Regions from separate parts of the Solwaraspora sp. WMMD1047 genome, predicted to be linked through region 3. Evidence: riboswitches for the same ligand, from Rfam matches in the RefSeq annotation. Region 3 holds a riboswitch; each other region holds the start of a gene.
What was found. A riboswitch is a leader RNA that binds a small molecule or an ion and turns the genes downstream of it on or off. The one in region 3 is predicted to bind cobalamin.
Positions count from the first base shown of each region.

Region 1: another riboswitch for cobalamin. It lies ahead of metE (5-methyltetrahydropteroyltriglutamate--homocysteine S-methyltransferase); the one in region 3 lies ahead of cobN (cobaltochelatase subunit CobN).
Region 2: another riboswitch for cobalamin. It lies ahead of O7627_RS32405 (acyl-CoA thioesterase); the one in region 3 lies ahead of cobN (cobaltochelatase subunit CobN).
Region 4: another riboswitch for cobalamin. It lies ahead of O7627_RS04805 (ribonucleoside-diphosphate reductase subunit alpha); the one in region 3 lies ahead of cobN (cobaltochelatase subunit CobN).

Region 1 covers NZ_JARUBL010000001.1:1,027,927-1,032,040, forward strand. Annotated here, with positions in the region: gene O7627_RS04805 (ribonucleoside-diphosphate reductase subunit alpha) at 1-325, shown strand, start outside; gene O7627_RS04810 (ribonucleotide-diphosphate reductase subunit beta) at 354-1,349, shown strand; cobalamin riboswitch at 1,363-1,571, shown strand; gene metE (5-methyltetrahydropteroyltriglutamate--homocysteine S-methyltransferase) at 1,693-3,939, shown strand; gene O7627_RS04820 (Arc family DNA-binding protein) at 4,034-4,114, shown strand, end outside.
Region 2 covers NZ_JARUBL010000001.1:7,085,668-7,094,026, reverse strand. Annotated here, with positions in the region: gene O7627_RS32445 (helix-turn-helix transcriptional regulator) at 1-360, opposite strand, end outside; gene O7627_RS32440 (hypothetical protein) at 421-738, opposite strand; gene O7627_RS32435 (hypothetical protein) at 814-1,140, opposite strand; gene O7627_RS32430 (hypothetical protein) at 1,457-1,738, opposite strand; gene O7627_RS32425 (helix-turn-helix domain-containing protein) at 1,731-2,582, opposite strand; gene O7627_RS32420 (hypothetical protein) at 2,628-3,368, opposite strand; gene O7627_RS32415 (helix-turn-helix transcriptional regulator) at 3,733-5,139, shown strand; gene O7627_RS32410 (GNAT family N-acetyltransferase) at 5,136-5,723, shown strand; cobalamin riboswitch at 6,074-6,289, shown strand; gene O7627_RS32405 (acyl-CoA thioesterase) at 6,408-6,917, shown strand; gene O7627_RS32400 (hypothetical protein) at 6,939-7,415, opposite strand; gene O7627_RS32395 (prenyltransferase/squalene oxidase repeat-containing protein) at 7,439-8,359, opposite strand, start outside.
Region 3 covers NZ_JARUBL010000001.1:5,814,209-5,822,567, forward strand. Annotated here, with positions in the region: gene O7627_RS26505 (cobalt-precorrin-6A reductase) at 1-333, shown strand, start outside; gene O7627_RS26510 (precorrin-2 C(20)-methyltransferase) at 234-1,883, opposite strand; gene O7627_RS26515 (precorrin-8X methylmutase) at 1,880-2,533, opposite strand; gene O7627_RS26520 (precorrin-3B synthase) at 2,530-3,852, opposite strand; cobalamin riboswitch at 3,919-4,044, shown strand; gene cobN (cobaltochelatase subunit CobN) at 4,124-7,804, shown strand; gene O7627_RS26530 (YbdD/YjiX family protein) at 7,823-7,996, opposite strand; gene O7627_RS26535 (carbon starvation CstA family protein) at 7,993-8,359, opposite strand, start outside.
Region 4 covers NZ_JARUBL010000001.1:1,019,468-1,027,826, reverse strand. Annotated here, with positions in the region: gene O7627_RS04805 (ribonucleoside-diphosphate reductase subunit alpha) at 1-1,894, opposite strand, end outside; cobalamin riboswitch at 2,009-2,215, opposite strand; gene O7627_RS04800 (ABC transporter substrate-binding protein) at 2,273-3,157, opposite strand; gene O7627_RS04795 (sigma-70 family RNA polymerase sigma factor) at 3,165-3,728, opposite strand; gene O7627_RS04790 (YcnI family protein) at 3,936-4,670, shown strand; gene O7627_RS04785 (copper resistance protein CopC) at 4,673-6,352, shown strand; gene O7627_RS04780 (DUF1775 domain-containing protein) at 6,349-6,972, shown strand; gene O7627_RS04775 (hypothetical protein) at 7,089-8,359, shown strand, end outside.

The sequences.
Region 1 (4,114 bases), 4.8 Mb from region 3:
GCTGCCGGTCGACCTGCGCGAGCTGTTCCGCACCGCCTGGGAGCTGCCCCAGCGGGCGCTGATCGACCTGGCCGCCGCCCGCGCCCCCTACATCGACCAGAGCCAGTCGCTGAACCTGTTCCTGAGCGCACCCACCATCGGCAAGCTCTCCTCGATGTACCGGTACGCCTGGCAGGCCGGCCTGAAGACCACCTACTACCTGCGGTCCCGCCCGGCGACCCGGATCCAGCAGGCCACCGTCGCCCTCACCCCGACCGTGGCCGCCGACGCCGAGGCGCTGGCCTGCTCGTTGGAGAACCCCGAGAGCTGCGACGCCTGCCAGTGAACCACCCCAGATGATTGAAGGACACCCGATGCTGCTCGACCCCGGCATGGACCTGACCCTGCGACCGATGCGCTACCCGCACTTCTTCGACCGGTACCGCGACGCGATCAAGAACACCTGGACCGTCGAGGAGGTGGACCTGCACACCGACCTGGCCGACCTGCCCAAGCTCGGCCCGGCCGAACGGCACCTGATCAGCCGGCTGGTGGCGTTCTTCGCCACCGGCGACACGATCGTCGCCAACAACCTGGTACTCAACCTCTACCAGCACGTCAACTCCCCGGAGGGGCGGCTCTACCTGTCCCGGCAGCTGTTCGAGGAGGCGGTGCACGTCCAGTTCTACCTGAACCTGCTGGACACCTACGTGCCCGACGAGACCGAACGGTTCGAGGCGTTCACCGCGATCGAGAACATCCCGTCGCTCAAGCGCAAGGCCGACTTCTGCTTCCGCTGGATCGACTCGATCTTCGAGCTGCGGGAGCTGCGTACCCGCGACGACCGGCGGGCCTTCCTGCTGAACCTGATCTGCTTCGCCGCCTGCATCGAGGGCCTGTTCTTCTACGGCGCCTTCGCGTACGTGTACTTCCTGCGTTCCCGGGGCCTGCTGCACGGGCTGGCCTCCGGCACCAACTGGGTGTTCCGCGACGAGTCGATGCACATGGCCTTCGCCTTCGACGTCGTCGACACGGTCCGCCGCGAGGAGCCGGACCTGTTCGACGACGAGATGGCCGCCCAGGTCGGCGAGATGCTCGCCGAGGCGGTCGACTGCGAGGTGCAGTTCGCCGAGGACCTGCTCGGCCAGGGCGTACCCGGAATGTCGCTTGTCGACATGCGCGAGTATCTGCAGCACGTGGCCGACCGGCGGCTGGCCCAACTCGGCCTTCCGCCCCGGTACGGCGCGAAGAACCCGTTCGCGTTCATGGAGTTGCAGGACGTCCAGGAACTGTCCAACTTCTTCGAACGGCGGGTGTCGGCTTACCAGGTGGGGGTCGCCGGCACGGTCAGCTTCGACGACGACTTCTGACCGTCCGTCGCCTAGGATGGAGCGCGGTGCTGGTTCGCCCCGGTCGCGAGGTCGGGGCGTCGTAAGAGGGAACCCGGTGCGAAACCGGGACTGCCCCGCAGCGGTGAGTGGGAACGACCGCCGTCATACGCACTGGGCGCGTCAGCGCCTGGGAAGCGACGGCCAGTAGGCAGAAACACGCGCCCACGAGTCCGAAGACCTGCCCGCACCGCGCACACCACCGGTGTGCGCCGCCGACGGCCCCTCGGGAGGGCCCGGGCGGAAGCCGGCGGCCTGCCGCCGTGTGTTTCCCCCTGCCCTCCCGCCGCGACCGTCGGGCACTTCGAGGGAAGGTCAACCATCCGTGAGTACGCCATTCGGCCAGAGCACCGTGCTCGGCTATCCGCGCATCGGCGCGAACCGTGAACTCAAGCGGGCCGTGGAGGCCTACTGGGCCGGCGGCATCGCCGCCGCCCTGGACCGCACCGCCTCGACGCTACGGGCGCAGGTGTGGCAGGAGCTGCGCAACGCCCGCCTGGACGCCATCCCGTCCAACACCTTCTCCTACTACGACCAGATGCTCGACACCGCCGTCGCGGTCGGCGCGGTGCCGGACCGGTTCCGCCGGCTCGGACTGTCCGACCTGGACACCTACTTCGCGATGGCGCGCGGGGTCGACGCCGAGCCGGCGATGGAGCTGACCAAGTGGTTCGACACCAACTACCACTACCTGGTCCCGGAGATCGGCCCGGACACCGCCTTCGCCGCCGACCCGGGCAAGGCCCTGGCCGAGTACGCCGAGGCCGCCGCCCTCGGCGTGACCACCCGCCCGGTGCTGGTCGGCCCGGCCACCTTCCTGCTGCTGGCCAAGCCGACCGGGCCGGGGCACGACCCGTTCGACCGGCTGGACGACCTGGTGCGGACCTACGCCGACCTGCTGCGGGCGCTGGCCGACGCCGGGGTCGAGTGGGTGCAGCTCGACGAGCCGGCGTACGCCGCCGACCGCACGCCCGCCCAGATCGACGCGCTGCGGTCGGCGTACACGAAGCTCGGTGAGCTGGACCGGCGTCCGAAGATCTTCGTGGCGACCTACTTCGGCGACCTCGGCGACGCGCTGCCGGCCCTGCTCGGCACCCCGGTCGAGGCGCTCGGGCTGGACCTGGTCGCCGGGCCGGACAATCTGCGCCGGCTGGCAGGCGCCGGGCCGCTGGGCGGCCGGACGATCGTGGCCGGCCTGGTCGACGGGCGCAACGTCTGGCGCACCGACCTGCGGACCGCCATCGCCACCGGGGCCGTGGTCGCCGGCCTGGCCGACCACGTCGCAGTGTCCACCTCCTGCTCGCTGCTGCACGTACCTGTCGACCTGGCCGCCGAGACCCGCCTCGACCCGGCCCTGCACGAACGGCTCGCGTTCGCCCGGCAGAAGGTCGAGGAGGTGGTGCTGCTCGGCCGGGCGCTGCGCGACGGGTCCACCCGGTTGCCGCAGCCGCTGCCGCCGCCCCCGGCGTGCTGGCGCGACGAATCGGTCCGGTCCCGGCTCGCCGCGCTGACCCCGGCCGACCGGCAGCGCGGCAGCTACCCGGACCGGGCCGCCGCCCAGCAGGCCCGGCTGAACCTGCCGCCGCTGCCGACCACCACCATCGGGTCGTTCCCGCAGACCGCCGAGCTGCGCCACGCCCGCGCCGAACACCGCGCCGGCCGGCTCGACGACGCCGGCTATGCGGCCCGGATGCGCGCCGAGGTCGAGCACGTCATCCGGCTGCAGGAACGGCTCGGGCTGGACGTGCTGGTGCACGGCGAGCCGGAACGCAACGACATGGTGCAGTACTTCGGGGAGCAGTTGGCCGGGTTCGCCGCCACCGAACACGGCTGGGTCCAGTCGTACGGCTCGCGCTGCGTGCGGCCGCCGATCATCCACGGCGACGTGGCCCGGAAGGCGCCGATGACGGTGGACTGGGCGCGCTACGCCCAGTCGCTCACCAGCCGGCCGGTCAAGGGCATGCTCACCGGCCCGGTGACGATCCTGGCCTGGTCGTTCGTCCGCGCCGACCAGCCGCTCGCCGACACCGCCGACCAGGTCGCCCTCGCGCTGCGCGACGAGTGCCGCGACCTGGAAGCGGCCGGCATCACGGTGATCCAGGTGGACGAGCCGGCGCTGCGGGAGACGCTGCCGCTGCGCGCGGCCGACCAGAAGGCGTACCTGGAGTGGTCGGTCGGGGCGTTCCGGCTCGCCACCGGCGGAGTCGCCGACAGCACCCAGATCCACACCCACCTCTGCTACTCGGAGTTCGGCGAGGTGATCACCGCGATCGACGCCCTCGACGCCGACGTGACAAGCATCGAGGCGTCTCGATCGAGGATGGAGGTCCTCGACGACCTGAAGACCATCGGGTACGCCCGGGGCGTCGGACCGGGGATCTGGGACATCCACTCGCCCCGGGTGCCGGGCCGCGACGAGATCGGCGCCGCGCTGCGCCGGGCCGTCGCGGTGGTGCCAACGGACCGGCTCTGGGTGAACCCCGACTGCGGCCTGAAGACCCGCGGCTACCCGGAGGTCGAGGCGTCCCTGAGCAACCTGATCGCCGCCGCCACCAAACTCCGGACCGGCTGAGTTCGTGCCCGGGTGGGGGTCGACCCGCGGCCCTCACCCGGGCCTCGCGCTAGCATTGCTATCAGATCCGTGAGTTCTGACAGGAGGCGAGACGATGGCGGCCCTGAGCATTCGAGACCTGGACGACGCGGTCAAGGACAAGCTGCGCCTGCGTGCCGCCCGACACGGCCGATCC
Region 2 (8,359 bases), 1.3 Mb from region 3:
GCCGGATACGGTGCTGGTACTGACACCGAGGTGCTGGGCGAACGCGCGCAGGCTCATCCGTAGCGCCTCTCGCAGTGCCCGTGACTCCCGTCCGGTCCACTGGCTGACGGTTACCGCGCACCCGCACCCGCGCGACGCGACCGGCGCCGGCTCACCTGGCCCCGCCGGGCGTGCGGCGTCGCGTCCGGCCAGGGCGCCCGCGACCGTCGACGCTTCGGGCACGTCCGCCTCGGCGCGCGGCCGGGCCGGGCCGCGGGTCGCGGTGTCGCCGATGCCGGCGACGTGCCGGCCGGACGGGTCGACGGGGCCGAGGTGCGGGTCGGTCGCCGGGCTACCGGTGTCGGTGTCGGTGTCGGTCATGATGCCCGTTCTCCTTTCGTGGAACAGCCTGTTGTCGTGCCGGGGTCGATGCCGGCGGCATCACCTCCGCCCCGAGGTCGCGTGGGCGAGGATCTCGGTCAGCGTCTGGTGGACGGCGTGGCCCTGGTCGACGGTGAGGTGGAAGACCTGCCGGTCCTCGAAGTCGCTGCGGGCGATGCGGATGAACGTTCTCGGGTGGGGATCATCGACGTACTCCACGAGTTGCATCTCCACCTCGACCGCCTGCCGGCCGCCCGGCGGATCGCACTCGTACCAGCGGCTGGCGTGGGTGGCAGGTGAGGCGTCGGGATGGAAGTCGGTGAAGTCCGCCGTGCATTCGTGCGGGTCGCACCAGGGCTGATGCGGGCTACTCGCCACTGCTGTCCTCCATGTGCCGTTCGCTTCCAGAGGCGCCCGCAGTCGCGGGACGCCTTCCCGCGCGTCCATTCACCGTCACCTGCCGACGAGGCGCGCGGGCGCATTCCGCAGCGACGCGCCCGCGTCCTCGAACCGGCGGACATACGGTGTCCGAACCGGCGAGGCCGACGCCCTCGCGAACCGTCGAAGTCCGGCGGGCCGGACGAAAATCTCCCGGCGGTCCACCGCGTCGCCGTTGCGGTCGAGCTGGTAGCCCTCCAGCCAGGCCCAGCCGTGGTAGGTGGGACGGTCATCGACACGGATCACCCGGAACACGAACGCTGATGTCCCGCTGAACTGCACACTCGCCGACCGCCCCACGTACACCACATCACCGGCGGCCACCCCGATGCCGTTCGTCACCGCCGACACCACAGACACCTCAACCGGTCCTGGTGAACAGGCCCGCCGCACCAACTCGGCGGGCGCCGATCAACTCCGGCCGGGTCGCTCCTGGCACCCGGCGAGGCAACCGCACCGCGCACGCGAACACCCTGGCCGCCCGTTCGTGATGGACACACGGCGCGGGCACCTGACAGGCCAGGCATAACCCGTCCGCGCTGGACACCGTGTGCCGCTGCAACATCTGCTGCGCGCGGTCGACCTGACCGCCACCGTGATACGTCGCCACGCCCTTTTCCTCCCTCACCACAAAATGGCCGTCACGCCGGGGCATACGTCACCGTCCCTGTCTCAGATACAGGCCGAGTTCGGCGTCAGAGGCCGCGCCGAGAATCGTCCGCAACGCCTGCCGGTAGTCGGCATGGGGCCAGCGGATAACCCCCCGCTCCAACTTGCCCACATAATTCGCGTCCAGCGTGTATTCCTTGCCCGTCAAGGCCGACAACACGCCGTTGAGCCTGTTCGCCAACTCCTGCCGGGAAAACGGCCCCGCTCCCGACCGCGACCGCCGCAATCGGGCCGCCCGAAGAAGATCATTCGGTTCCTGCACTTCACTCACCTCCCTTCCGCTCTCGCACCCCGCCACCACGCGCGCCGTCGTGGACCAGGACCGGACCGCCCCGACGCACCCGTCCGGACCGCGCGTGCAACCTCGCCGCGTCCGGTCCGGCTGGACCGGACGCGGCGCACTCGTGCCGGTCGACCACCTGCCCCCGCACGGACTGGCCCTCATCGACGCAGGAGTCCCGCAGCAGCGCCCGCATCCGGGCACGCCCGTCCACATCCATCGACGCGAGCAGGTCATCCAACAACCTCTGCGTCCCCGGCCGCAGCCCACCCGCGACGGCGAGGCTCTCCCAGCCGGTCACCGACGATGCACGGACCCGCACCCGCGAAGCGAACTGCCCGACGGTCAGCCGCAACGCCTCCCGCAACGCCCGGGTCTCCCACCCCGACCACCGCACCACTGTCAACGGACAACCACACCCGACCACCACCGCCGCCTCAGCCCGAAAAGCCACCCCAACTCCTTGGTCGCCAGGTAGACCGCCGACCGCCGCGTCAACCGGCACCAGCGGAACAGGAGAGTCCGCCAGGAACCGCCGCGCCCGTTCCTGCCGGACACGCCGCCCTTCCCGATCCCGCTGCTCCCGCAGAGCCCGCGTCAACGCCCGCACACGGCCGTACGCCACCGCCAGGGCACCACCGGCGGCCAACTCCCGGTCGCAGGACTCCCAGAACTCCACCGCCACCCGCCCGGAACCGTTCTCAGCAGTGGCCACCGTGCTACGCGAATAGGCGATACGCCCCGCCAACACCACCTGAGACAACCCAGCCGCCCGCCGATACTCACCCAACAACCGCCCCAGATCACGACACGCCTGATCAACCTGCCCCCTCACCACCAGTTCAGAGCCGGCGGCCTCGGACACCACGGCGGTCACCCCTCACACCCCCCGACCGACAGCCACAACCAACGGCGTGCCCACCGGCAGCCGCTCGACGTCACCCGGACTCGCACCGCACAGCAGCGAGGTGACCGCACCCGCCGCCTCGATCCCGATCTCACAGGTCCGGCCCTGCACCTGCCGGACCGTGATCCCCCCCGCCGGCACCACCACCCGCAGCCCATCACCCGACCCCACCGACCACGGCACCGCCGATACCAGCGGCCCAACCTCCTGATCCAGCCCGTCAACAGGAACGTCCATCCGGCGGTTCACGAACAACCCCAGCTGCCCGTCCGTCGCCGCACCCAGCACCTCACGCAACGCCCGCCGCGCCAACAACCGAGGCCACCACGCCCGATCCTGCTCCAGACCGGCCACCCACCGCGCCGTCGCGGACCCCGCGTGCGGACCGAACCTGTGCAGCACCACGTTCACCGCATCAGCCAACTCCTGCCGCGACATCGGCCGACCCGAACCCGACTGCGACACCAACCCCAACCGCGCCCGCCGCAACAACACATTCGGCCCACGAACCACCTCCCCCGAGCCGGACCGCTCACCAACATCGACCGAGACAAACGCCGCCGCAACCGTGGCGGGCGTGCCGGAACCCGGGCCGGGCCGGAGGCGCCCCCCACCCGATCCCGACACGCCCGCCGCATCACCCGACAGCACGGAGACGCCGTCACGCACCACCGGGGAGTCATTGAATCTCTTAATAGCGTCGCCAGCCTTCACTAGACACACTCCGAATTGGGTTCACTAGCACTCGGACAGCCCTCGACGATGGCCAACGGCTCTACGCCCCGCCATGGCGTGCAAACCACCGTCATCGCCCCATCCATATTCAGGACGCAGGCCAGTCGGGTCACGTCGCGCCCGGCCAGCACGCCGGGCGCGAGTGCAACCATGAATGCCACGCACCCACCTCACCTGCATCGACACCGAGTCCCCTGTGGCGGTACCGTCGTCGTGGGCGGCGAGGCAGGCGGCGTTTGCACATCAGCCCCGCGCCCTCACAGAGAGGATCACCGTTAGTTCGGACGGAGTCACGGTTGCGGTGTTGCCGCAACGGTGAATCGCGGAAATGACAGGAGGACATGTGATTACCGGGCAGGACTTGCGCGCCGCGCGGGAGAGTAGGGGCGTTGGCCTTGGCAAGCTTGCCGACATGATTGGGCGGGATAAGGGCCACCTAAGCCGCGTTGAGCGCAACGTGGACTCCCGAGACGTGACGCCGGCCCTCGTCCGGGATTACGAACAGGCTCTTGGCCTCACCGTTGCCGCAACCGCCCTCAGCGGCGGCGAGCCCTCTCCCGCCGAGAAGGGACACGGCCGGTTGTCGAAGCAGGCAGAGTATCTTGACGAGGCACCCGACGCGGACGATGCCGTTGGGGCTGCCTGCCAGGCCCAACTTGAAGAACGCGGACGTCGCGGTCCGCTCGTAGGTCGCGACGTCGGAACGGACCCGGAGGACATCGTGCGGCGCCGCATCCTGCTACAGCACGCCCTGACCGCGCTTGCGGCTGGCGCTGTTACGCCGGCTCTCGACGTGATCCGTTCCGGTCTTGTGTCTTCCCTGACCGGGAAAGACGCCGCCGACGTGGACGTCGATGAGTGGGAAGAAGTCGCCTTCGAGTACGGCGGGGCCTACTTCACCGATCGTCCGGCCGTGTTGGTCAGCAACCTCGCGGCGGACCTCGTTGACCTCCAAGGAACCCTAGACGCCGCGCGGGGTGCCCAGTATCGGGGCCTGTCGAGGGTCAGTGGTCTGCTTGCCGGGGTGATGGCCATGAGCCTGGTAAACCTCGGTCAGTTCCAGCCGGCCCGCAGGTGGTGGCGGGCCGCCCGGCATGCAGCCGACGCATCCACTGATCCGGTCGTTCGCACCTGGATACGTGGACACGACGCGACGCACGCCCTCTACGACCGGCGTCCCCTCACCATCGCGCTTACCCGCGCTGATGAAGCTCTCGTTATCGGTGGCAGTGCCGCCTACCCGGGCGTTACGGAAGCTCTCAGTGCCCGCGCCCAGGCGTACGCACTGCTCGGCCGGGCCGACGAGGCCCGCGACGCCGTGAATCACCTTGCCGACCTCTACGGGCAGCTTCCGGCCAGCGCGACCCAGGACCTGGGCACTGCCTTCGGCTATCCGCAACACCGTTTGTGGCATACCACAAGCTACGTAGGAACCCACTTGGGCGACACCGACACCGCCCGCCAAGCGCAGGAGCACGCCCTAACTTTGTACCCGGCGTCGTCTCGTCGTTCCCGCGCGCAGGTTCAACTTCACGCCGCCCGATGCATGGTCATTGACGGCTACCTTGACGAGGGTGCCTCCCACGCCCAGACGGTTATCGACGCGGTGCCGGTCGCACACCGTACCGCCATGGTGCTGGATATGGGCCGGAAGGTTCTGGATCAGGTACCCGTTGTAGAGCGGGAGCGATCCGCGTTGGCCGAGCTGCGGGAGATGCTGGCACTGCCTGCCGGTCCGGTAGCGCCGTGACCTCCCTCGCCGACATCGACCTTTCCCACCACGACGGCGCTGGACTCGAGGCGATGCTAGGCGAGGTCGCCGACCTGTACGAGGTCGTGTACGCCGAGCCGCCGTACAACGGTGGCCCGCTGTTTAGCCGCGGCCGGTTCTTGGAACGCACCAACGTACAGAAGGCCGCGCCGGGGTTCGCACTCGTGACCTCGCGTGCAGCCGGCCGGCTTGTGGGTTTCTCATTCGGCTTCACGTTCGCAGCGGGTCGCTGGTGGGGAGGCACGACTTCCCCTGAGCCGGCCGCCGAGGTGCTGACGTCGCCCAAATTCGCTGTGATCGAGCTGGTCGTCGCCAAGACGTGGCGGGGTCAAGGGCTCGGTCGGACGCTCATCAATGCGCTGATGTCGAAGCGATTCGAGCCATATGCGACGCTGCTGTCCGAGCCGGACGCCCCGGCCCGGCGGATCTACGACCACTGGGGCTGGCGGCATGTGGCGGATGTCCAGCCGGCGGTCGACGCGCCGTACATGCACGCGCTCGTGCTGCCGCTAACACCGTCCGGCCCATCCGGGAAGGCGAGTTCGACTACTTCGACGACGTAACACCGTGACCGTTCTTAGAGGAAAGAACGGTCCAACCATCGCTTACGGGTCAATGTTTGCTTATCGAGCACCCGTTACCAGCAGTTATTCTACGATTGCGATGATGTCTACAGCGAGGGGCGCTCCTAGTCGAGCGCCCCCAGCGTTGTCCACATCACACGGTACCAAACGTCACACTTTCGGGCGCGCGACGTCGCCGATCTCGGCGACGAAGATCGCGGCGAGAACAGGGCCGACGCCAGGCACTTTTCTGCACGGCCTGGAAGCCGGTGTGACCGGTCAGGGTCGCCCGCAGCGGCCCCTGGGTCACCGGCGGGACCGTACTCTGCCGGTGCAGCCCGCCGGGTGGGTACGATGGCTACGGCGTTGGTTCGCCCGACCTAGACGGTCCGGGCGTCGTAAGAGGGAATCCGGTGGAAAACCGGAACTGCCCCGCAGCGGTGAGTGGGAACGACCGCCGTCAACAGCACTGGGCGCCCCGCCTGGGAAGCGACGGCCAGTAGGACACCGGCAGGCGCCGGTGGCGCCCGCGAGTCCGAAGACCTGCCCGCGCCGCGTACGCGACACGTGTGCGCTGCCGTCGGCCTCGCGGGTGGGTCGAGCGGGTGACCCGCCAGGGTGTGGCGGGTCCTCGACGTGCACCCGGCAAAGCAGACGGCGTGCTTCCCGAGGACGGACTACGCAGTGCCCGAGACCACCACAACCGGCCGGCCACCATCGGCATCCCACCTGACCTTGTCCCAGATCATGGACCAGCATCACACCAACCTGATGGGCACGGTCCATGGCGGGCGGATCCTCAATCTCATCGACTCCGTCGCCGGGGTCGTCGCCGCCCGGCACTCCGACGGTCCGGCCGTCACCGCCGCCATCGACGAGACGGCCTTCCTGCGCGCCGTACGCGTCGGCGACGTCGTCCATGTCGATGCCCGCATCACGTGGGCCGGACGCAGTTCCATGGAGGTGGCCGTCAAGGTCACCGCTGACCGATGGGACCGCGCGGTGCCGGCCACCGACGTGGCCACCGCGCACCTGGTCATGGTGGCCATCGACGATGACGGACAGCCGCGCCCCGTACCGCCGTTGCTGCCCGAGACCGACGAGGACCGGCGGCGTTACCGCGAGGCGCGGATCCGCCGGGAACACCGCCTGTCGCTACGTCGGGCCCTGCTGGACGGCGCGGAGGGAAGCTGACCCTCCGCGCCGAGGCGACCATCAGGGCGGGGTGATGGAGGGCGCCTGGCCGGAGCCGAATCGCCAGCCCTCGACCGTTCCCACCGCCGGGTTGTAGCTGCTCGCTCCGAGTGTGCTGTATGCCCAGGTACCGCCGGGGGTGGCGTGCCAGTACGACCAGTAGGCGCTGGCCGGTGGCGTGTTGACGCAGGGTTCGGCCGCCGGCACGGGAAGGCCGTTGATGCGGCAGATGAAGGCGAGGCCCCAGCGCAGGGTGCCGGTGGGGGTGAAGCCAGCGCCCTGGAGTGCGGCGAGGCCGGTTGGCGGGTCGCCGAGATAGCAGTTGGTCTGCACGCCGAGGCCGAAGGCGGTGAAGTCGACGACGACGGTGACGCCGGTGCCGGGTGCGCAGGCGGCGGCGTGGGCGGGGCGGGTCAGCGGGTCGACCGCGACCAGTCCCGCGACCAGCACGATGACTGCGGCGAGTGCCGCGAGCCGGCGGCGGATCGGTATTGTCATGGTTCCTCCGTACGGTGCCGAGCTCATGTGCAGGCCAGGGTCGGTGCGTCCGGCCGGGAGCCGGTGGCGGAGAGGTTGACCAGGCTGGCCCCCGCAAGCCCTGGTACGGCCTGCGCGGTTGCCCTGGGCGCGGTGCTGGGATCGAAGCCGCTGGCGGCGTAGGCGATCGCACCCCGGTCGCCGGGGTCGCCTTGGCAGTCGACCCGAAGGCTGAGCAGGAACTGGCGGGCACGCCACCAGGTCAGCAGCCGACCGGTCGTCACCAGTGCCTGGGCGGCCAGGCCGGTGCTGTTGGCGTTGGCGACCCCGCCCGCGGCGAACGAGCCGTCCGCGGCCTGGACGGCGACCAGCCACTGCGACGCGGCGTGGGCTTCGTGCCATTCACCGGCCGCGACCAGTGCCTGAATCGCCATCGCGGTGGCGTCGACGTCGCTCGTGCAGGTGGCCAGCGCGAACTGGACGGGGAAGCCTCCGTCCGGACACTGACTGCTACTCAGGTACGACACCGCTTGTGGTGGCGCCCCGGCGGCCCGGTCCAGGGCGATGACGGCGAACGACTGGCTGAACATGTTGCTGTAGTCACCGAACGCGGACTGGTCGGAAAACCGGCCCGACGGTGCCATCAGGCCGGTGAGACGGGTGATCAGATCGACTCCGCCGAAGGAGGCTGGATCGAGGCCACGGACCTGGGCCGCGAGCGCAAGCTTGGCTGTGGCTCCGGCATAGGCTTCGATGCCGTCACCGATGTATCCGGTGATCACGCTGGGTTCGGCGAGCCAGGTGATCGCGTTGGTGGCGTAGGTGTCGGCCTGCTTCGCGGCGGCGAAGGTGAAGATCGCGTCGATGGTGAGGCCCTGGTCGGGGTAGGCGACGCCGTCGAAGACGACTTCGAGGCGTTCACCGTCGACCAGTTGTCGGGCGAGCCAGCCGGCGGCCGCGTCGGT
Region 3 (8,359 bases):
TCCCGGGGCCCGTACGACGCCGCCCGGGAGGCCGAACTGCTCCGCCGGCACCGGATCGAGGTGCTGGTGACCAAGGACAGCGGCGGTTCGCTGACAATCGGCAAGCTGACCGCCGCCCGGGAGCTCTCGCTACCGGTGGTGATGATCGACCGGCCACCGCCGGACCCGGCCAGCCGGCCGGCCGATGTGGTCTCCGATGTCGCCGGGGCACTCGACTGGCTGGCCCGGTCCGCTCAGCCGGCCGCCGCGGCCGGGCCACCATCCGGCACAGCCGGGCGGTCGGCGGGCACCGCCGGACCGCCTGCCGGCACTGCCGGGCCGTCGGCGGGGTAGTCGCGGGGCGTCCAGACCACGGCGGTACCGTCCGGCCGCCGGGTGACCCGGGTGGTCGACGAGCCGATTATCAGCAGGCAGCGCATGTCCACAGTGTCGGGATCGAGCCGGCCGAGCTCCACCAGGGTGACCGACTCGGTCGGCCCGCCGACGTCCCGGGCGACCACCACCGGGGTGCCCGGGGCCCGGTGCCGCAGCAACAGGTCACGGGCGGCGGCCACCTGCCAACGCCGGCTCGCCGAGGCCGGGTTGTAGATCGCCATCACCAGGTCGGCCGAGGCGGCAGCGGCAAGTCGGGCCTCGATCACCGGCCACGGCTTGAGCCGATCGGAGAGCGACAACACCGCGTAGTCATGGCCGAGCGGCGCGCCGACCCGACTCGCCGCCGCCTGGGCCGCGGTCAGCCCCGGCAGCACCCGGACCGGCACCCGGGCGAACCGATCGTCATCGGCCGCGACGGCCAGCACCGCGGTGGCCATCGCGAACACCCCGGGATCGCCCGAGGAGACCACCGCGACCCGCGACCCCGCCAGGGCCAGCTCCAACGCGTGCCGGGCCCGGTCGGCCTCGACCTGGTTGTCCGAGGTGTGGCGGTGCTGCCCGGGCCGGCGCGGAACCCGGTCGACGTACGGCCCGTACCCGATCAGATGCTCGGCCTCCCGCAGTGCCCGCGTCACCTCCGGCGTCCGCCAGCCGGGACCGGCCGGCCCCAGACCGACCACCACGACCTCGCCGCGGTCCGGCGGCTTCCCGGCCGGCGCCGCGTCGTCCGATCCGGCGGCCACGGCGGCGTTCCCCGGGCCGGCGTCCGCGGCGGTCGCGGCCGCGCTCGCCGGGCTCGGCACGATCGCGATCGAGAAGTACGGCACGGCCGCCGGATCGACCTCCGCCAGGGGCAGCTGCCGGGACCGGTTCGTGGTGGCCCGCTCGACGTACCATGCCTCGTCGAGCCGACCCGCGTCGGCCAGCGCGGTGCGGACCTCCCCGAAGGTCCGACCCAGCTTGAGTACGGCCGCCGCGTCGGTGCCGTCCAGCCGGCGGGCCAGCTCGGCGGCGGGCAGCGTGCCGGGGAGCACGGTCAGCACCTCGTCGCGTTCCACCAGCGGCCGGCCCAGCACCGCCGAGGCCGCGCTGACCGAGGTCACCCCGGGCACCACCTCCGCCGGGAACCGGTGTGCCAATCGCTCGTGCAGGTACATGTAGGAGCCATAGAAGAGCGGGTCACCGGCACAGAGCACCACCACGTCCCGGCCGGCCGCCAGGTGCCCGGCCAGCCGCTCGGCGCTGCGGTCGTAGAACTCGGCGATCTCCGCCTCGTAGCCGCCCGGGTGGTCGGTCTCCTCGGTGGTCACCGGATAGACAAGGGCCTCCTCCACCTGTCCGGGACGCAGGTACGGCGCGGCGATCGACCGGGCGATGCTGCGCCCGTGCCGGGCCGAGTAGTACGCCACCACCTCGGCTGCGCCGATCAGCCTGGCGGCCTTGACGGTGAGCAGCTCGGGGTCGCCCGGCCCGACGCCGACCCCGTAGAGGGTGCCCGGCCCGCTCACTCGGCCACGCTCGCGATGGCGTTCACCGCGGCGGCGGTGATCGCGCTGCCGCCCCGCCGCCCGTGGACCACCAGGTACGGCACCCCGGCGGGGTGCCGGGCCAGCGCCAGTTTGGACTCGGCGGCGCCGATGAAGCCCACCGGTACGCCTACGATCACCGCCGGCCGGGGCGCACCCGCGTCGAGGAGTTCGAGGAGCCGGAACAGTGCGGTGGGGGCGTTGCCGATCGCCACCACCGCACCGTCGAGCCGGTCGAGCCACAGCTGGAGCGCGGCGGCGCTGCGGGTCGTGCCGAGCCGCTCGGCCAGCCCCGGCACGTCGGGGTGTCGCAGCGTGCAGATCACCTCGTTGCCGGCCGGCAACCGGGTCCGGGTGATGCCGGCGGCGACCATCGCCGCGTCGCACAGGATCGGCGCCCCGGCGGCCAGCGCGGCCCGGCCGCGCCGTACCACGTCCGGGGCGGCGGCGATGTCGTCGACCAGGTCGACCATGCCGCAGGCGTGCACCATCCGCACCGCCACCTGGGCCAGGTCGATGGGGAGCCGGGCCAGGTCGGTCTCCGCCCGGATGGTGGCGAACGAGCGGCGGTAGATCTCCGCCCCGTCGCGGACGTAGTCGTAGTCCGGTCCGGCCGGGGGTGGGGCGCTCACCGGGGCGTCCTCGCCTGGGCGACCCGCTCGGCCAGCGGTCCGGGCGGCGGTGGGCCGCCCGGGGCGGTCACCGCGTAGCCGTCCCCGGTCGCCACGGCCACCGCAACCGGGCCGGCCGGCAGACCGCACCGCCGCTCGCAGCCGGCCCAGTGCATCCGCAGCCGGCGCCCGGCCGCCGAACCGCCGAACGACTCGCCGCCGGTCGGCTCGCGGCCGTCCGGGACCGGGCCGGCGGCGGCGACCGCCGAGGCGGCGTCGGCCCGGACGTCGGCCAGTGACCGCGCGCAGCCGGGCCGGCCGGCGCAGGCGCTGACCCCGGCCCACGGCGAGGCGGTTTCGACGATCAGCCCGGCCGCGTCCATCCGGGCCAGCAGGCCCATGACCGGTTGCGGCCCGGCGTCGGCCACCACACTCCGCCACGGTGTCACCACGAGCGACCCACCCTCCACCTCGGCGGAAATCTCCGCGAGCAGCCTGGCCTGGTCGGCCCGGAGGCGGCCCAGCCGCGCGCCGGCCACCACGCAGAGCCGACCGTACGGGGCGGCCACCGCCCCCGGAGCCGGCGCCGGGTCATCGGTGATCTCCGGCACCCGCCCGGCGGGCGCCGCGAGCGCCCCGGCCGGGCGGTCGGCGCTCGCCGCCGCGAGTGTTTCGGCGAGCCGGGCCGGGCCGCCGGACAGGTCGGTCACCCGCCACACGGCGGCCGGCTCCGGTTCGGTGGCGCGCAGCCGGAGGAAGCCGTGGGCGGCGGCGACGAGGCCCGGCACCGCCCGGACGATCGGCATCCGCAGTCCATGGTCCCGGCCGGCCAGCAGCAACGCGCCGGTGTCGGCCCGCCAGCACAGATCGGCGCCCAGACCGGCCACGTCACCCCGCCCGTCGTCCAGCGCGAACAGGAACCGCCCGCTCAACGCCGCCAGTGCCGGCTCGGCCCGCACGGCCCGGTCGAGCGCGCGGACCAGTTCCCGGATGTCCGGCCGGCCGGCGCCGTCCCGACCACTCAATGGTGAGGCGAGGATGTTGCGGACCCGCTCGTGGGTGGCGGTGGGGAGCAGCCCGGCGCCGGCGAGCCGGTCGGCCAACCGGGCCGCGGCGCCACCCGGCGGGATGCCACGGATCTGCAGATTCGCCCGGGATGTGAGTTCCAGCGTGCCGTCGCCGTACTCCGCCGCACAGTCGGCCACCGTCCGCAGCTGCGCCGGATCGAGCTGCCCGCCTGGCAGGCGTACCCGGATCAGGCCGCCGTCGGCGGCCTCGTGCACCCGCAGCGCGCCGGGGCACCGGTCACCGGCGGAGCGAGGCGGCACGACGTCGGGCATGGCGACATCGTAGAGTCGGGCCACCGGCGCAACCCCGCGCCGGCCCAGCAGCACGCGGTGGACACGGAGGAACCCGGTGTGAATCCGGGGCGGTCCCGCCACTGTCACCGGGGAGTGACCCCCACGCGAGACCACGGCTCGACACCGAGCCGGAAGGTCGGGGCGAGCGTCGATCCGGGAGCCAGGAGACTCCGGCCAGCGCGCACGACGACCACGGGCGCGGACCCGGGGAGGAGTCACCCATGCTCATCGTTGCCGGCCGGGTCACGGCATGATCCTGCTGCTCTCCACATCGGACACCGATCTGCTCAGCGCGCGGGCCAGTGGCGCCGACTACCGGCTGGCCAATCCGGCCCGGCTGGAACGCGGTCCGGCCGACCTGCCCGACCTGCTCGCCGGCGCCGACCTGGTGCTGGTTCGCATCCTCGGCGGTTACCGGATGTGGTCGGAAGGGCTGGACGCGTTGCGCGCCAGCGGCGTACCGGTGGTGATGCTCGGCGGTGAGCAGACCCCGGACGCGGACCTGATGGCCCGCTCCACGGTGCCGGTCGGCACCGCCGCCCAGGCGCACGCCTACCTGGCCCAGGGCGGTCCGGACAACCTGCGGGAGCTGTTCGGGTTTCTCTCCGACACGGTCCTGCTGACCGGGTACGGCTTCGCGCCGCCGGTCGAGCAGCCGAGCTGGGGTCTGCTGCCGCGCGAGCCGGCCGGCCCGGACGGGCCGGTGATCGGCATCCTCTACTACCGGGCGCACCAGATGAGCGGCAACATCGCCTTCGTCGAGGCGCTCGCCGACGCGGTCGACGGCGCCGGCGGCCGGGCGCTGCCGATTTTCTGCGCCAGCCTGCGCAATCCCGAGCCGGAGCTGCTGGCCACGCTCGGCCGGGCCGACGCCCTGCTGGTCACCGTCCTGGCCGCCGGCGGCACCCGGCCGGCCGACGCCGCCGCCGGCGGGGACGACGGCAGCTGGGACGTCGGCGCGCTGGCCGCCCTGGACGTCCCGATCCTGCAGGCACTCAGCCTGACCGCCAGCCGGTCCACCTGGTCGGCGAGCGACGACGGTCTCTCCCCGCTGGACGCGGCCACCCAGATCGCGGTGCCCGAGTTCGACGGCCGGCTGATCACCGTTCCGTTCTCGTTCAAGGAGACCGACGCGGACGGGCTGCCCCGCTACGTGGCCGATCCGGAACGGGCCGGCCGGGTCGCCGGGATCGCCGTCCGGCTCGCCCGGCTGCGGCACACCCCGCCCGCCCGGCGCCGGATCGCGCTGGCGCTGTCGGCGTACCCGACGAAGCACGCCCGGGTCGGCAACGCGGTCGGGCTGGACACCCCGGCCAGCGCGGTCGCGCTGCTGCGGGCGATGGCCGCCCAGGGGTACGACGTCGGCCCGACCGAGGGACCGGACGCGCTACCCGGCCTGGTGCCCGCCGACGCGCCGCCTACCGACTCGCCGCCCGCCGACGGGCACGCCGCGGCTCCCGCGCCGGACGGGGACCGGCTGATCCATGCCCTGATCGCGGCCGGCGGCCACGATCAGGAGTGGCTGACCGAGGAGCAGCTCGCCGGCAACCCGGTGCGGATCCGATTGGCCAGCTACCTGCGCTGGTTCGAGACGCTCCCCACCGAACTGCGCGACGCGATGACCGAACACTGGGGGCCGCCACCGGGCGAGCTGTACGTCGACCGGTCCCGCGACCCGGCCGGCGAGATCGTGCTGGCCACCCTGCGGGCCGGCAACATCCTGTTGATGATCCAGCCACCCCGGGGCTTCGGCGAGAACCCGGTGGCCATCTACCACGACCCCGACCTCCCGCCGACCCATCACTACCTGGCCGCCTACCGCTGGTTGGACACCGAATTCGGCGCGCACGCCGTGGTGCACCTGGGCAAGCACGGCTCGCTGGAATGGTTGCCCGGCAAGACCGCCGGCCTCTCCGCCGGCTGCGGCCCGGACGCCGTCCTCGGCGACCTGCCGCTGATCTACCCGTTCCTGGTCAACGACCCGGGCGAGGGAGCACAGGCCAAACGGCGGGCGCACGCCACGATCGTCGACCACCTGGTGCCGCCGATGGCCCGCGCGGAGAGCTACGGCGACATCGCCCGGCTGGAACAACTCCTCGACGAGTACGCGAACATCGCCGCGATGGATCCGGCCAAGCTGCCCGCCATCCGGGGCCAGCTCTGGACCCTGATCCAGGCCGCCAGACTCGACCACGACCTCGGCCTGGAGCAGCGCCCACACGACGCCGAGTTCGACGAGTTCCTGCTGCACGTCGACGGCTGGCTCTGCGAGGTCAAGGACGCCCAGATCCGCGACGGCCTGCACGTGCTCGGCGCCGCCCCGACCGGCGAGGCCCGGGTGAACCTGGTGCTGGCGATCCTGCGCGCCCGGCAGGTCTGGGGTGGACAGGCCGGCGCGGTGCCGGGCCTGCGGGCCGCGCTCGGCCTGGCCGACGCGACTTCAACAGATGCCGCGACCGCCGAGGTGGATCGGGTGGAGGAGCTGGCCCGGGCGCTGGTGCTCGCCATGGAACAGCGGTCCTGGGCGGTGGACGCGCCCGAAGCGGTGGCCGCGGCCGTCCTCGGCGAGGACGATCCCCGGGCCGCCGACGCGGCACGGGTGCTCACCTTCGCCGCCACCGAGGTGGTCCCCCGGCTGGCCCGCACCACCGACGAGATCACCGCGCTGCTGCACGCGCTCGACGGTGGCTACGTGCCGGCCGGCCCGAGTGGTTCGCCGCTGCGCGGCCTGGTCAACGTGCTGCCCACCGGCCGCAACTTCTACACCGTCGACCCGAAGGCGATCCCGAGCCGGCTGGCCTGGGAAACCGGCCAGGCGATGGCGGCGTCCCTGCTGGAGCGCTACCGCCGGGACACCGGCGACTGGCCCCGCTCGGTCGGCCTCTCCGCCTGGGGCACCTCCGCGATGCGCACCGCCGGCGACGACATCGCCGAGGTGTTCGCCCTGATCGGGGTCCGACCGACCTGGGACGAGGCGTCCCGCCGGGTGAACGGCTTCGAGGTCATCCCGACCGCCGAACTGGGCCGGCCGCGCATCGACGTGACCGTCCGGATCAGCGGCTTCTTCCGGGACGCCTTCCCGCACCTGCTGCTGCTGCTCGACGACGCGGTGCGGGCGGTGGCCGCCCTGGACGAGCCGGACGAGGTGAACTTCCTCGCCGCGCACGCCCGCGCCGACACCGCCCGGCACGGCGACGAGCGCCGGGCCACCATCCGGATCTTCGGCTCCAAGCCGGGCGCGTACGGGGCCGGGCTGCTGCCGCTCATCGACAGCGGCAACTGGCGTGACGACGCCGACCTGGCCGAGGTCTACACGGTCTGGGGCGGCTTCGCGTACGGCCGGGACCTGGCCGGGCGGGCCGCTCGGCAGGACATGGAGAACGCGTACCGGCGGATCGCGGTGGCCGCCAAGAACGTCGACACCCGGGAACACGACATCGCCGACTCGGACGACTACTTCCAGTACCACGGCGGCATGATCGCCACCGTCCGGGCGCTCACCGGTCAGGCGCCCCGGGCGTACGTCGGCGACAGCACCAGCCCGGATGCGGTCCGCACCCGGACCCTGACCGAGGAGACCGCCCGGGTGTTCCGGGCCCGGGTGGTCAATCCGCGCTGGCTGGCGGCGATGCGCCGGCACGGCTACAAGGGGGCGTTCGAACTGGCCGCCACCGTGGACTACCTGTTCGGGTACGACGCCACCGCCGGTGTCGTGGCCGACTGGATGTACGAGCAGCTCGCCGAGGCGTACGCGCTGGACCCCGAGAACCAGGACTTCCTGCACCGCTCGAACCCGTGGGCCCTGCGCAACATCATCGAACGGTTGACCGAGGCGGCCGACCGCGGTCTGTGGGCCAAACCCGACCCGGCCACCCTCGCCGCGCTGCGGGATGTCTACCTGCGCGTCGAGGGCGACCTGGAGGACCGCTGAGCAGCTCCCCGCGCCGGGTCAGCAACAGCGGACCGTCGGGCGGTGACGCAGCGCCTCGAACTCGCGCCGGCTCAGCACCGGTTGACCTGGGTGGGTACGCCGCCGGTGGTCGAGGTAGTTGTCGTACGCTGATTCGCCGCTCAGCTCCCGGGCGTACCAGCGGAGGTGACGCAGCACGGACCGCAACCTCATCGCGGACCGCTCCCGTCGGGGGGTCCGGAGCCGGCGGCGGCCAGCTCGCGGCGCTCCTCGGCGGTCGGGATCAGTCCGGCCGGCGCGACGATCCGGGACTCGACGAACGGGGCCTCGCTGGTGGGCAGCGGCTCCCGCGACCGCAGGGCGCGGACGCACGTCCGCGCGCCGTCGGCGATCACGATGATGATCAGGATCGCGAAGAGGGCGGCCAGCAGCCCGTTGACGGTCGAGTTGACCACCACCTCCCGCATCTGGCCGAGGTCGCGCGCCGGGGCCAGCACCTCGCCCCGGTCCAGCGCCTCGGCGAACCGCTCCCGCTGGGCGAAGAAGCCGAGCTTCGGGTCATCGGAGAAGATCTTC
Region 4 (8,359 bases), 4.8 Mb from region 3:
TGATCTGCATGAACTCGCCGGAGAGGGTCTCCCGCTTGAACAGGTTGGAGACCTGCGGCTCGATGCACTCGTAGCAGCCGGCGATGGAGGCGATGGTGGCGGTCGGGGCGATCGCCACCAGCAGCGAGTTGCGCAGCCCGTGCACGGCCAGCCGCTCCCGCAGCGCGGCCCACCGGTCGGTCTGGGTGGGCGTGACCCCCCACAGGTCGGGCTGCAGCTGCCCGGCGGCGGCCCGGGTCTGGTCGTACGCCGGGTGCGGGCCGAACCGCTTGGCCAGCTCGACCGAGGTCTCCAGGGCGGTCAGGTAGATCTCCTCGGCGATCCGGGTGGACAGCTCCCGGGCCGGCTCCCCATCGAACGGCAGCCGCAGCGCGAAGAAGACGTCCTGCAGCCCCATCACGCCGAGCCCGATCGGGCGCCAGCGCGGGTTGGACGCCGCCGCCTGCTCGCTCGGGTAGTAGTTGATGTCGATCACCCGGTCCAGGAAGGTCACCGCCGTCCGGACCGTGCGGCGCAGCCGGTCCCAGTCGACGTCCCCGCCGGCCAGGTGCGCGCCGAGGTTCACCGAGCCGAGGTTGCAGACCGCGGTCTCGTCGTCGGAGGAGACCTCGACGATCTCGGTGCAGAGGTTGGAGAGGTGGACCACGTTGCCGGGCGCGCCGGTCTGGTTGGAGAGCTTGTTCGAGCGGTCCTTGAAGGTCATCCAGCCGTTGCCGGTCTGGGCCAGGGTGCGCATCATCCGGCCGTACAGGTCCCGGGCCCTGACCTGGCGCACGTAGCGCCCCTCGGCCTCGGCGGCCCGGTAGACGGCGTCGAACTCGTCGCCCCACAGGTCGGGCAGCTCCGGCACCTGCGCCGGGTCGAACAGCGACCACAGCTCGTCGGCCTCGACCCGGCGCATGAACTCGTCCGGGATCCAGTTCGCCAGGTTCAGGTTGTGGGTGCGCCGGGCGTCCTCGCCGGTGTTGTCGCGCAGTTCGAGGAACTCCTCGATGTCGGGGTGCCAGGGTTCCAGGTAGACGCAGGCCGCGCCCTTGCGCCGGCCGCCCTGGTTGACCGCCGCCACCGAGGCGTCCAGGGTGCGCAGCCACGGCACGATGCCGTTGGAGAGCCCGTTGGTGCCCCGGATCAGGGCGCCCCGGGACCGGACCCGGGACCAGGAGATGCCGATCCCGCCGGCGAACTTGGACAGCTTGGCGACCTGGGCGTACCGGTCGTAGATGGAGTCCAGCTCGTCGCGGGGCGAGTCGACCAGGAAACACGACGACAGCTGGGTGTGCCGGGTGCCGGAGTTGAACAGCGTCGGCGAGCTGGGCAGGTAGGCCAGGCTCGACATCAGCCGGTAGAAGTCGATCGCCTCGGCCGGGTGCTCGGACAGCCCACAGGCGACCCGCAGCAGCCAGTACTGCGGGGTCTCGATGACCTGCCGGCTGCTGGGGTGGCGCAGCAGGTAGCGGTCGTAGACGGTGCGCAGGCCGAAGTACTCGAACCGCAGGTCACCGGCCGGGTCGATGGCGTCGTCCAGCTTGCGGGCGTTGGTGGCGACGAACCGGGCGGTCTCGTCGCTGATCAGGCCCTCGGCGTGGCCGAGCCGGATGGCCTGGCTGAACGAGGCGATCTGCTGCCCGCGTACCTCCTTGTCGAGGTAGCCGGCGAGCAGCCGGGCCGCGAGCTTGGAGTACTGCGGCTCCTCGCCGATCATGTCGGCGGCGGTCTGGATCGACAGCCGGTCCAGCTCGGCGGTGGTGGCGCCGTCGTAGAGGCCGCTTATCGTCCTGGTGGCCACCCGTAGCGGGTCCACGTCGGTCAGGTCGTCGGCCCACCGCTCGACCGCCCGGACGATCTTGTTCACGTCCACCGGTTCGGTGGCCCCGCTGCGTTTGCGGACCCGCATCTGTCGCTCCTCGCTGTCGCCTCCGGGTGGAGGGCGCGCGGGCGGACAGGCGTGGACGCGCAGCGTCACCGCCGTCGGCCGTCCCGCGCGGCCTCGGACTCCCGCGCACCCGTCGCGGGCACGCGGCACAGTGGCAGGTCTTCGGACTCGTGGGCGTGCGTGTCGCTGCCTACTGGCCGTCGCTTCCCAGGCTTGCGCCCAGTGCGTCATGACGGCGGTCGTTCCCACTCACCGCTGCGGGGCAGTCCCGGATTCACACCGGGTTCCCTGTTACCCCGACCGGGCTGGGTGCCCGGCCGAACCAAACTGCGCGGTCACTATATCTAGTAGCGAGAGCCTCGCGTCCACCCAGATGTCGTGTCGGGCGTGTCGCGCGGGTCAGGCCACCCGGGCGATCACCGGGCCGGCCGGGGTGGCGACCGCGTCCGGGTGCAGGATCGCCGCCATCGCCTCGACCCCGTCGACCAGGCGGGGGCCGGGGCGGACCACCAGGCCGTCGGCGTCGATCGCCCAGACCGGCACCCCCGGGAACCGGGGTGCGACCGTCTCGGCCTGCCGGACCGCCCCGTCGAGGTGGAACCCGCACGGCGAGACGATGATCACCTCCGGCGCCGCGTCGTGGAACTCCTGCCAGGTGGTCTGCACCGACCGGGCGCCCGGCCGGCCGGCCACCGGCTCGCCGCCGGCCGCCCGGACCAGGTCCGGCACCCAGTGCCCGGCCGTGAACGGCGGATCGACCCACTCGACGACCGCCACCCGGGGCCGGGGCCGGCCCCGGACCGCCGCCGCCACCGCCGACAACCGGTCCCGCAGACCGCCGACCAGCGCCGCCGCCCGATCGGGTACGCCGGTACGCGCCCCCACCTCGACGATGGTGTCGAGCACCTCGTCCAACGTGTACGGATCGAGCGAGAGCACGTCGGACCGGCAGCCGAGGTGGTCGAGCGCGTCGGAGACGTGGTCGGACGGCAGCGCGCAGACCCGGCACAGGTCCTGGGTCAGGATCAGCTCCGGCGCCAGCTCGGACATCGCCCCGGCGTGCAGGGTGTAGAGGTCCTCCCCGGCCGCCAGCCGGGACTTGACGTAGTCGTCGATCTCGGCCGGGCTCATCCCCCGGGTGTCCCGGCCGCCGACCACCACCGTCTTGTCGGCCCGGGCCTGCGGCGGCTCGTCGCACTCGAAGGTCACCCCGACGAGGTCGTCGCCGAGCCCCAGGGCGTAGACGATCTCCGTCGCGGACGGCAGCAGCGACACCAGACGCATCACCCCATCATGCACCCGCCCGGGCCGTCGGGCGGCGGTGCTCGCGTGGGTCGATCGCGGCCGCCAGGTCCTCCCGGGCGCGGGCCACCCGGGACCGGATGGTGCCGACCGGGCAGTCGCAGACGGCGGCGGCCTCCGCGTACGACAGGCCGAGGACCTGGGTGGCGACGAACGCCTCCCGCCGGTCCGGTGCCAGGTCGTCCAGGAGCCCACGCAGCGCCGACTCCTCCTCGAACCGGGGGCCGTCGGCGGAGTCGACGAGTTCCCAGGACTCCACGACGGTGGTCCGGGGCCGGGTCATCGCGGCCCGGACGTGGTCGACCGCGACCCGGCGGGCGATGGTGAACAGCCAGGTCCGCGCCGACGACCGGCCGGCGAAGCCCGGCAGGCTGCGCAGCGCCCGCAGGAAGGTCTCCTGACACAGGTCGTCGGCCTCCGCCGGCCCGGCCAGGTGGGCCACGAACCGCCAGACCTGGTACTGGGTGAGGCGGACGAACGCCGCCGCCGCCTCCCGGTCGCCCTGCCCGGCGGCCAGCGCCAACCGGGTGACCCGGTCATCCGGGCCGGTCACCGGGCACCCCGCTGTGTGAACTGACTGACGCGCTGCACCGACACCCAGGTTGGTCGGTGCCCGGGGCCGCGAAGTTCCCGGAACTTCACGGGAACTGATCGATGACCCGGCCCGACCATCCAACCGGCCCGCTCACTGTTGTCCCGCGCGTCCCTGACGCCCGTGCATGCCTGATGCCTGCGCATCCTGACGAAAGGCACCGATCGAATGAACACCACCCTCCGCAATGTGCTCCGCGCCGGTGTCGTGACGGGCGCCGCCGGGGGTCTGGTCGCCCTCGCCGCGCTGCCGGCGGGCGCCCACGTGACCGTCACCCCGACGGTCACCGCCGCCGGGGCGTACACGGTGCTGACCTTCTCGGTGCCGCACGGGTGCGACGGCTCGGGCACCACGAAGGTCGCCATCCAGATCCCGGAGCAGATCAACTCCGTGACCCCCACCATCAACCAGGGCTGGACCGTCGAGAAGGTGAAGGCCCCGCTGGACCCACCGGTGAAGGACAGCCACGGCAACGAGCTGACCGAGCGGGTGTCGGAGATCGTCTACACCGCGAAGACCCCGCTGCCGGAGGGCCACCGCGACGCGTTCGAGCTGTCGCTGAAGTTGCCGGAGACGCCGGGCGAGACGTTGGCCTTCCCGTCCGTGCAGACCTGCGAGCAGGGCGAGACCGCCTGGGTGCAGCTGCCGGCGGCCGGTCAGGACCGCGACGAGTTGGAGGCGCCCGCGCCGACGTTCGTGGTCACCGAGGCCGCCGGGGACGGGCACGGTGGCGCCGCGGCCGAGGCCGACGTCGAGGCCGCTCCGGAGCGGGTCGCGCAGGAGTCGAGCACCGACGACCCGGGTGCGGCCGGATCGGCGGCCGGCTGGACCGGGCTGGTGCTCGGCGCCCTCGGCTTCGTGCTGGGCGGCCTGGCGTTCATCCGCACCCGCAAGACCGCCTAGGAATGCGACAATTCGCGACCCGGCGGGCCCGGCGCCTCGGCACCGCCCTGCTCGCCGGGTTGGTGGGGGCCGCGCTGAGCCTGCTCGGCGCGGCCCCCGCCGCCGCGCACGCCACCCTGCTGCGCACCGACCCGGCCGACGGCGCGGTGCTGCCGGCGACCCCGGAGACGGTGACGCTGTACTTCAACGAGGCCGTCGAGGTACGCGACGGCGGGGTCCGGCTGCTCGACGCGAGCGGGACGGAGCTCGACGCGGAAGCCAGGGCGGTCGACAGCACGGTGGTGCTGACCCCGCCCGACAACCTGGCCGACGGCACGTACCTGGTGAGCTGGCGGGTGGTCTCCGCCGACAGTCACCCGGTCGCGGGCGGGTTCAGCTTCTCGGTCGGCGCCCCCAGCGCCGGCACGGTCGCGATTCCGGAGACCGAGCCGGGGTCCGGACTGCGGGTGCTGCGCCCGGTCACCGAGACGGTCGCCTACCTGGGGGTGCTGGGCGGCACCGGCTTGATGATCTTCGGTCTGACGCTCGCCCCGGTTGGCCGGTCCGCCCGGGTCCGTCGGGACCGGATCGCCGGTGGCCTCGGCGCCGCCGCCGCGCTCGCCCTGCTCCTGCTGATCCCGGTCACCGTCGCCTGGCAGGACGGCAGCGACCTGGCCGCCGTGTTCGACGGGGAGACCTGGGCGACCGGCCTGCGCTCCGATCCCGCCCTGAGCTCACTGCTGGCCCTCGCCGGCCTGGCGGTGACGCTGACCGCGGGCTGGTATGCGGGCCGGTCACGGCACCGGCCGGCGCTGACCGCCGTCGCGTTCGGCGGGGCCGCGCTGGCGTTGGGCGCGCTGGCCCTGGTCGGGCACACCCGTACCTTCGGCCCGGCCTGGCTGGTGGTCGGCGTGGACCTGCTGCACCTGGCCACCGCGGCGGTCTGGCTCGGCGGGATACTCGGGCTGGCCGTCACACTGTCCCGCGGCGCGGACGTCGCGGCGCCCGCCGCCGCCCGGACGGTGGGCGCCTTCTCCCGGCTCGCGGCGCTGCTGGTGGGCCTGCTCGGGGTCGCCGGGGTGCTGCTCGGGTGGCGGATCCTGCGCTCCTGGTCGGCCCTGTTCGACACCGGGTACGGGTGGACCCTGCTGGCCAAGACGGGGCTGGTGCTCGTCGTGCTCGCGGTGGCGGGCTGGAACCGGTTCCGGCTGGTGCCCCGGGTCGCCGGCCGGCCCGACGACGCCGCGGCCCGCACCGGGCTGCGCCGGACCGTCCGGGCGGAGGCACTGCTGCTGGTGGGCGTGCTCGCCGCCACCGGATTGCTGGTGACCCAGAGTCCGATCAAGGAGTCCACCGCCGCGGCCGCGCCCGCCGGGCCGGAGGCGGTGGTGTTGGAGGCCGCGCTCGGCACCGGCCGGGTCACCGCCCGGATCACCCCCGGCGCGGTCGGCATCAACTCCCTGGAGCTGTCGGTCCTCGACGCGGCCGGCCGCCCGGTCGAACCGGTCGAACCGCCGAAGGTCACCGCCACCCAACCGGAGTACGACATCGGCCCGCTGGACCGGCCGCTCGCCGTGATCGCACCGGGTCGGTACGAGGCGGTGGCCGACTTCCCGCTGGCCGGCGAGTGGGTGCTGACGGTGAGCGTGCGGACCAGCAAGTTCGAGAACCCGATCGTCGAGATTCCGGTGGTGATCCGATGAGAGTCCGGACCGCGCTTCCGGCGCTGCTGCTCGTCGTCGCGATCCTGACCGGGCTCTGGCCGGCCGCGCCGGCCTCGGCGCACGTCCTGCTCGCCAAGGCGCAACCGAACGGCGACGGCACCACCACCCTGACCTTCACCTTCGACCACGGCTGCGGGACCGCGCCGACCACCGAACTGACCGTCACGATGGCGGACGGGGTGATCGCAGGCAGCGCCACCGCGCCCGACGGCTGGTCGGCGGAGGTGGCGCCCAGCCGGGTGCGCTGGTCCGGGCCGGGGATCGACGCGGCCGAGGAGGCGGAGTTCTCGCTCGTCGCGCGGATCTCCGGGGTGGTCGGGCAGACCCTGTGGTTCCCGACCGAGCAGCGGTGTGACGGCGGCGGGTCCTACCAGTGGACCGGCACCGAACCGGGCGCCGAGGAGCCGGCGCCGTCGCTGATCACCACCGGCGCGGTCCTCGCGCCCGCCCCGGCACCGGCAGCCCGGTCCGGTCCGGAATCGGGGTCGGGCGGTGCCGGCGCCGGGCAGGTGGGGATCGGCATCGCGGCGGCGACCGTGTTCGCCGCCGGGCTCGGACTCGCCCTCGGCCGGCGGCGAAGAGCTGACGAGGAGGGCTGAGCAGCTACCCGGGCGGCGGTACGGCTGTGAGCTGCGCCACGCGGGAGACGGCGGGCGGAGGCCGGCCTCGGCCACCGGCCGGACCCGACCGCCACGGTGACACTAGGGTCGTCGGCGTGACGAGCACAGCGCGCGTGGAACCCGACGCCGAACCGGCCGACCGGGCGAGCGGACCCACCGACGCGCCGGACCAGCCCGCCGACACCGTCCGGGAGACCACCGGTCCAGCCGCCGGACCGGGCAGCCGGGTGCCGCGCTGGCGGCGATGGGTGACCACGCTCCGGCCGTACCGCGTCGATTTTGGTACCTGCCTGCTCTTCGTGCTGCTGGCCGGCTGGCTGACCCAGGGTCTGTGGCCGGACCCGGGGGCGCGGGTGCTGGCGTTGAACCCGGCCGACCAGACCCTCTACGAGTGGTTCCTGGCCATGGACGCCCGGCTGCTGTACGGCGACTTCAGCCTGCTCAGCGACCGACTCAACGCCCCGGACGGGGTCAACCTGATGGCCAACACCACGGTCATCGCGCTCGGCTTCCTGTTCGCGCCGGTGACCCTGCTGGCCGGCGCCCCGGTCACCTTCGCGCTGCTCGCCGCCGCCAACCTGGCCGGAACCGCGATCGCCTGGTACTGGCTCTACCGACACACCCTGGGCCTGGGGCGGCTGGCCGCCGGGCTGGCCGGCGGATTCTGCGGCTTCGCGCCCGGGATGATCTCCCAGTCCAACGCGCACCTGCACATGACCGCCCAGTGGCTGGTTCCGGTGATCATCTGGTTGGTGGTCCGGCTGATCCGGGCCGCCGACCCGGCGGCCCGGCCGGACGGGCGCCGGGACCCGCGGGGCATCGCCCGCAACGGCGCCCTGATCGCGCTCACCGTCACGGTGCAGGTCTTCGTCGGCGAGGAGGTGCTCTTCCTGAGCGCCGTCGCGCTCGTCGTGCTGGCCGTGGTGTACGCGGTGGCCCGGCCCCGGTTCACCTGGCGGGTGCTGCCGGGCTTCCTGGCCGGCATGCTGCTCGCCGTCGGGCTGGCGCTGGTCGCGCTGGCGTACCCGCTGTGGTTCCAGTTCGCCGGGCCGCAGAGCGTGCCGAACGGCATGTTCAGCCCGCACTACTTCTCCGCCGACCTGGCGAGCTGGCCGGCGTTCTCCCCGCTGTCGGTCGCCGGCTCCGCCGCCGGGGAGGCGCTGACCACCGGGCCGGCCGAGTACAACACCTTCCTCGGCTGGCCGTTGATCATCGTGACGCTGGTCTGCGCCGCCGCCCTGATCCGGCGCCCACTGGTGATCGGCTGCGTGGCCGCCGGCCTGGCGATGGCCGCCCTCTCGCTCGGGCCGGTGATCGTGGTCAACCGCGAGCCGACCGAGCTGACCGGCCCGTACTCGATGCTGTT